Regions from separate parts of the Shewanella sp. SR1 genome, predicted to be linked through region 1. Evidence: predicted binding sites of a transcription regulator. Region 1 holds the regulator's gene; the other holds the start of a gene.
The links. The regulator sigma-54, encoded in region 1, starts transcription at its own class of promoters, with help from an activator protein. The targets are predictions, from matches to a motif close to GTTGGCACGNNNNTNGNNT.

Region 1 (3,457 bases):
TCATGCGTCTTGCGTAATTGCTTTAATATTTGCTTGTCGCTCAGCTTTTCGGCCATGCAAGACAAGGTACTTAAGTGCTGCTGACATTGGTCTGCAGGCACCAGTAGTGCAAATAAAATATCAACAGGTTGCTTATCGATAGCATCGAATGCTATCGGCTCTTCACACTTAATGAGTATGGCAATGGGCTGATCTATATCGGCTAGTCGACCATGTGGAATGGCGATGCCGTTACCTATACCTGTGCTCCCCATCTTTTCGCGCGCCACTAGGCTTTCGAATATCTCTTGAGATGAGAGGGTCGGGTACTGGGCAGCGACTAAGTCGCTGATGAGTTCCAGTACCTTTTTCTTGCTGCCCGGAGTGGCGCAGGTAGTGCACTCCGGCCGCAGTATGGTACAAAGTTCCATTATTAGTGTTTTGTTAACTTCTCTTTGTGTTTAATAACCTGACGATCAAGCTTGTCAATCAGGGCGTCTATAGCGGCATACATGTCAGCATGCTCTGAAGTAGCAAAAACTTCACCACCGATAAGATTTATTCTCGCTTCGGCAATCTGTTGCATTTTCTCGACATTGAGCACAACGTGCACATTATTGATCTGTTCGAAATGGCGTTCAAGTTTTGAAAACTTTTCTTCTACATATGCACGTAACGATTCGGTAATTTCGACATGGTGTCCACTCAGGTTTATTTGCATAGAAACGTCCTCCGATATCCACTGTAGGTTATAAACTTTTACGCTGATTAGAAGGCGGAATGAGCATAGCCTCTCGGTACTTCGCAATGGTTCTGCGGGCTACGTTGATCCCTTGTTCTGCCAGAAGTTGTGCCATCTTACTGTCGCTTAATGGTTTTTTCTGGTTTTCCGCTGCAACCAGTTTCTTAATGAAGGCTCTGATTGCTGTGGATGAGCACTCCCCACCATCGTCAGTACCGACGTGGCTAGAGAAGAAGTATTTTAGTTCAAAAAGTCCCTTAGGGGTATGCATGTATTTCTGTGTCGTCACCCTTGAGATGGTCGACTCATGCATTTCTACCGCTTCGGCAATATCGTTCAGCACCATAGGTTTCATGGCTTCTTCACCGTATTCAAAGAAACCTTGCTGATATTGGACGATACAGTTCGCCACCTTCAACAGGGTATCATTACGGCTCTCTAAACTCTTGATAAACCATTTAGCCTCTTGCAGATGACCACGAATAAATTGGCTATCGGCTTGGCTTTTAGTGCTGCGCGCCATCGAAGCATAATGTTGATTTACATTGATTTTTGGCATGCAGTCAGGATTAAGCTCAACCACCCAACGGCCATTTTTCTTCGACACTGACACATCTGGGATGACGTATTCGTCATCGTTGGGCGTAATCAATAAACCTGGGCGGGGATTGAGGGTTTGGATAAGCGCGATGCCGTCTCTTAACTCATCCTCTTTTAATTTAGTCTTACGCATCAACAATCTAAAATCGCGGGCGGCGATCAGATCTAAATGATCTTTGATCAGCATGCGGGCGTTTTCTAGGTTGGGCGTGTCAGCGGCGAAATGCGACAGTTGGATCAACAGGCACTCGCTTAAATCGCGGGCGGCAACACCAATAGGATCAAAGTGTTGAATGCGCTTGAGTACAGCTTCGACTTCGTCGAGCTCAACCTCAGAATTGCCCATGGCTTCGAGGATTTCGTCAGTGCTTTGGGTGAGATAGCCTTGATCGTCGATGGCATCAATAATGGCGGTGGCAATGGCTAAATCGGTTTCAGAAAACGGCGTGAGGTTTTTTTGCCATTCTAAGTGTTCATACAAGCCTTCACTGGTCTCACCTTGGAAGGGCATATCGTCTTCACGACTGCCGCCGGGGCCAGAATTGGGAGAGGCGGTGAACACTTCATCCCATGTGGTGTCCATGGGGAGTTCGTCGGGCATGGACTCTTTCGTGAGCGACTCTGCCGTGTCTATGGTGGAGCTGTCTTTTTCTGGCGGCAGGGTGCTAGATTCACTGAAATCCGTATCGGATAGCGTTTGGTTTACAGGGTCTTTAGTGGCGTCGAATTGATCCTCTTCCAGCTCGAGAAGGGGATTAGAATCTAAGGCTTGCTGGATCTCTTGCTGCAGTTCTAATGACGACAGTTGCAACAGACGTATGGCCTGTTGTAATTGTGGCGTCATGGTTAACTGTTGACCCAGTTTGAGCTGGAGTGACGCTTTCATGTTACCGCTGATCCCTACGTTATTATTGTTGGATGAGGTCGCTTGTTATCATCTTGAGTGGAGTCCAATGGTGGCATAAATTGCCTGCATTGGCTCCGCTTGATTAACTATAGCCTGAATTGTTCACCTAAGTACACAGCCCTAACTTGCTGATTGTCTAAGATCTCTGCGGGTGTTCCCTCGGCAATCAAGTTTCCGTGACTCACGATATAGGCATGTTCACACACATCTAATGTCTCACGGACATTGTGGTCTGTGATCAACACGCCAAGGCCACGACTTTTGAGCTGTTCGATAATCTTTTTAATGTCGATAACCGAAATCGGATCGACACCAGCAAAGGGTTCATCGAGCAAAATGAACTTAGGATTTGCTGCTAACGCCCGCGCAATTTCGACACGGCGACGTTCACCGCCCGACAATGACATGCCTTGGCTGTCACGGATATGGGTGATGTGGAACTCTTCGAGCAGATGCTCTAGCTCTTCTTCCCTTTGCTCTTTTTTTAATTCTTTACGCGTTTGCAGCACGGCCATGATGTTGTCATGGACGGTCAGTTTACGAAAGATACTGGCTTCCTGCGGCAAGTAACCTATGCCTTTGCGGGCGCGCAGGTGCATAGGATCTGCGGTTAAATCATCATCGTCGATAAAGATGTGGCCTTTATCGCTTTTAACCAGACCAACGACCATGTAAAAGGTGGTAGTTTTACCCGCGCCGTTCGGGCCGAGTAGGCCAACGACTTGACCGGTTTTGACCGTCAGACTGACGTCTTTAACCACTTGGCGACTCTTATAACTCTTCGCCAGATTTTGTGCTCTTAGGGTGATTTGGGTCATTTAGAGTCCTGCTTTTTCACAGGTTTATCTGCTGGCGCGTCTGGTTTGGCATCATCTTGATAGCTTTCTGGCTGAATAATCGTGATCACGCGATCGTCACCACTGCCGGTACTCTCGGCAATTAATTTTTGCTGGATGATGTTGTAGCGGATCAAATTACCCGTCACTTGGCTGCCCGCTTGATCTAACGAGGCTTTGCCTTTAAGTGTCAGGGTGCGGCTCGCCATATCGTAACGAATTTCTTTCGCGCTCGCCGAGGCTGGACGGCCATCGTCTAATACTTGGCTGTACGTCGCAGGGTTACCTGTGGCCACTAAAATTTTGCTATTTTCACCTTCGGCAGAAAATGCACGCAGTTGATCTGCATGGATTTTAATCGAACCTTGGGTGACTTCAACCGGACCAAAGAAG
Region 2 (3,457 bases), on a different contig from region 1:
TTGGCGTGGTATTAGCCGAGACTAAAACGGCTGCTGAGAGCGTGATAGAAGCATTCCTAGGGCTGAAAGCGAATATCTTAGTGCAGGAATACATTAAAGAATCCAATGGCAGTGATATTCGTTGTTTTGTTGTCGGTGACAAGGTCATCGCCTCCATGAAGCGCCAAGGACCCGAGGGGGGTTTTCGCTCTAATCTGCATTTGGGTGGCTGTGGTGAGGTGGTTAAAATCACTGCAGTGGAACGTAAAATGGCGATTGCGGCGGTGAAAGCGATGGGATTGGTGGTCGCTGGGGTGGATATTTTACGCTCTAACCGTGGCCCTTTGATCCTTGAGGTGAATTCGGCGCCAGGCATTGAAGGGATTGAACAAACCACTGGGATTTCGGTGACTGAGCCCATTGTTGAATATATCGAGAAAATGGTCGCAGCCCGTAAAACCAACAGACCCATCATTGCCTAATGGATGATTGCGCTAAAACAACGCCACCATTTAAAGTGGCGTTTTTTATGCTTAGTCGTTAAGTCCTAAATACTAGATCTTAGAGATCAAAGCTGTAGGAATAGCCGAGTACCAGTTTGGCATCATCATCGGTGAGATCGGTATCAGAAACCATAAATGACACTGTGCCCATGCTGGTATCTGCGCTGAGTGTGACGTTATAGTCGGCGTAGTTATCTTCGCCAAACCAAGATTGCACAACATCACCGCTTGAGTAGCCATAGTGTACTGATAAGCTGAGTTTTTCAGTGAGAGGCACAGAGACAGTTGCGGCAAGATAGCTGAGATCTTTATTATCTAACGGATCGGCGGCGACATCGTCACCGGCATTGATGACATGGGAGTAACCCAGTTCAAGCCACTTCCAAGTCACTGCAGCATGGAGTTCACCAAAATCAATGCTGCCAGGAGCGTCTGGATAGGCGTAGTAGAGGTAGCCAAAGTCGTAGCTGATGTCTTCGGTAATACTGCCGCCATAACCCGCGTAGAGATCCAGCTCGTAGCTCGTATCGTCACCAAAATCTACATTCGATGCCCAAGTGCCAGCATAGAAGCCAGAATCATGGCTGTAGTCAATTCCACCTTGGATTGCGACTGCATCGTTAGTTTGGGTCGCGCCGCGCCATAGGTAATTAGAGGTACCACCAATGTTGCCTGATACGGCTGCAAAGGCATTGCCAGCCAGTAACATTCCCGTCGATAAGGCCAAAACGCTGTACAGTGATTTCTTCATGCTCATCCCCTCGATTGACTTATTTATCGATTCACCAGTGGCACACTTAAGTAAGCAGTGGTCATTAGTGCATCTTGGTTTTTTTCTAAGAAGGGATTTGCTAATCACATGCCACTATTACAATTCTATGTAAAACAAGATATTAGAATATCAAGTGTTAATAAAATGTTTTTATTTGCCAGTTTATGGGGCAGAGGCGCACTCTTGTTGTGCAAAAAACATTCAGCGTTTCACTGGGATAGGGCAAAAAAAACGCCTCACAATGGAGGCGTTGTTTTGAATTTTCTAGCTTAGTTTACGCTGTCGCGTAGGGTCTTACCCGCTTTAAACTTAGGTACAGTCGCTTCAGCGATTTGAATTTCTTTACCTGTTTGTGGGTTACGGCCGGTGCGAGCGGCACGAGTCGCAGTTTCAAACGAACCGAAGCCTACGATGGAGATTTTGTCACCATTTTTCATTGATTCGGTAATGGCTGCTTCAAAAGACTTCAATGCGCGTGCGGCTTCTACTTTCGTTAGATCGGCATTTTCTGCAATTTTGGCGATAAGTTCAGTTTTGTTCATTTTTATTGTCTCTTCTTTCCGTAGATTTATTTGAAATAAGCGTGCCTAACATGCCATAAGGTTTAGCGCTTGGAAAGCCTTTTGCGTCTAAGGTGCCGGAGGATGTTCGGTAAAGCGCAGAATATTTGCTCAGTTCGTGACTTAAGTTTTATTCTGGTTTTATTCTTCTAACAGTTGATAGAGTAATTTTTTAACCAATTTGGGTTCAAAGGGCTTGTCGCATAAGGCATTCACACCCGCTTGGGATACATTGCTGAGGTGGGTATCGTTGGCTTCGGAAGACACCATCAAGATGGGAATATGTGATTGTTGGCTTTCATTACGGATATATTGAGTCAGCGCAAGGCCATCTACGCTTGGCATATTGTAGTCAGTGATCACTAAGTCGAACATATTGTTTTTCATCAACTCTATGGCCTGTGCGCCATCTTCGGCCTCGGTAATCAGTTTCATCCCTAAGTTACCGATAGTGCGTTTAATAACGTTTCGTGCCATGCGGCTATCATCGACCACTAATACGCGCACATCCTGCACATCGAAATTACTGAGGTCGAGCTCATCGTGGCTGAGCAGATCGATAGTGGCATTTAAGGCTGTGGCTAAATGGTCGGCACTGAAGGGCTTAGGCAAGATAGCGACCACACCCGATTGACGGAATATCTCAAGTTGCTCACGGCGACACTCGCTCGAGACCAGCATAAATTGAATATCTTTGCAGTCAGCGCTAGCCCTTAAGTAGCCTAAGAGATCGATGGCGGTACCATCATCAAAATGCATGGCGCTGGCGATAAGATCGGGTTTGTGGCGAGCAATAATTTCTTTAGCCGCTTCAATATTTTCTGCGGTTTGAATGCTGAGAATACCTTCCTGTTGTAAGCGTTGAATAATAATTCGACGCTGGATATCTGAAGGTTCTACCAAAAGAATGGAAAGTTCGCTGGGCGATAAATGGCTCATAGTCTACTTCAAGTTAAGAGTCGCAAGTATTTTATTGGGTCGCTAAGCTACGCGATTAGTAACAGCTTAGCAACAAATGTCCATTACTGCGTTTGACGGGTCAAATAATGACTCGTGACCTTAGAAAATGCGATCCAATATTGCAGGAGTAAAATGACAATAATGCTTATCGTCAGCGGCAACATAGGAATATTGTGACCAGAAACAATCACTTTTACATCTTCAGGGGTTATACGATAGGCAATAATCGCTGTAATGCCTAGGGCGGAAAATCCTAAGGTTTGCATGCCGATATAAATCTTCAATACTAAGCTCGACCACGGCGTGCGCATAATTATGCCAACGAGCACGGGGAGGACGCCTAGGGTGAATACATCAAAGGATTGCGTTGTCACAGCCCGTAAAAGTGCGGCAATGCTGAAGAGGCAATATAAAGAGATCAGTAGCATAAGACGTTTAGGCATAGATGTATGTGTAGACAGGTAGCGAAGAAGATGAGCAAGTGTAGGAAATGCCCTAATCCGAGTCCAGCATAACCTTAATATCGTGTAGAATATGCCTTTTTGTGAAAGGCTCTAATAGGTGAAGTTTATGACAGAAGTTGAGTTTTGGGGTTTAGTCACGCGAACGGAAGCGGCGCAATCACAGGAGTCTTTGACTCAAGCACTGAAGCAGAAACTCGCCGAACTGAGTAATGAAGAGTT

Region 2: the regulator sigma-54 is predicted to act here: its motif matches at 1,331-1,349, upstream of KV201_RS01135 (TorF family putative porin).

Annotation. Positions count from the first base shown of each region.
Region 1 covers NZ_JAJAEF010000008.1:105,346-108,802, reverse strand. Annotated here, with positions in the region: gene ptsN (PTS IIA-like nitrogen regulatory protein PtsN) at 1-410, opposite strand, end outside; gene hpf (ribosome hibernation promoting factor) at 413-700, opposite strand; gene KV201_RS09725 (RNA polymerase factor sigma-54) at 729-2,207, opposite strand; gene lptB (LPS export ABC transporter ATP-binding protein) at 2,315-3,046, opposite strand; gene lptA (lipopolysaccharide transport periplasmic protein LptA) at 3,043-3,457, opposite strand, start outside.
Region 2 covers NZ_JAJAEF010000001.1:251,616-255,072, reverse strand. Annotated here, with positions in the region: gene rimK (30S ribosomal protein S6--L-glutamate ligase) at 1-461, shown strand, start outside; gene KV201_RS01135 (TorF family putative porin) at 541-1,233, opposite strand; gene KV201_RS01130 (HU family DNA-binding protein) at 1,524-1,796, opposite strand; gene KV201_RS01125 (response regulator) at 1,956-2,753, opposite strand; gene KV201_RS01120 (hypothetical protein) at 2,837-3,217, opposite strand; gene KV201_RS01115 (DUF4240 domain-containing protein) at 3,345-3,457, shown strand, end outside.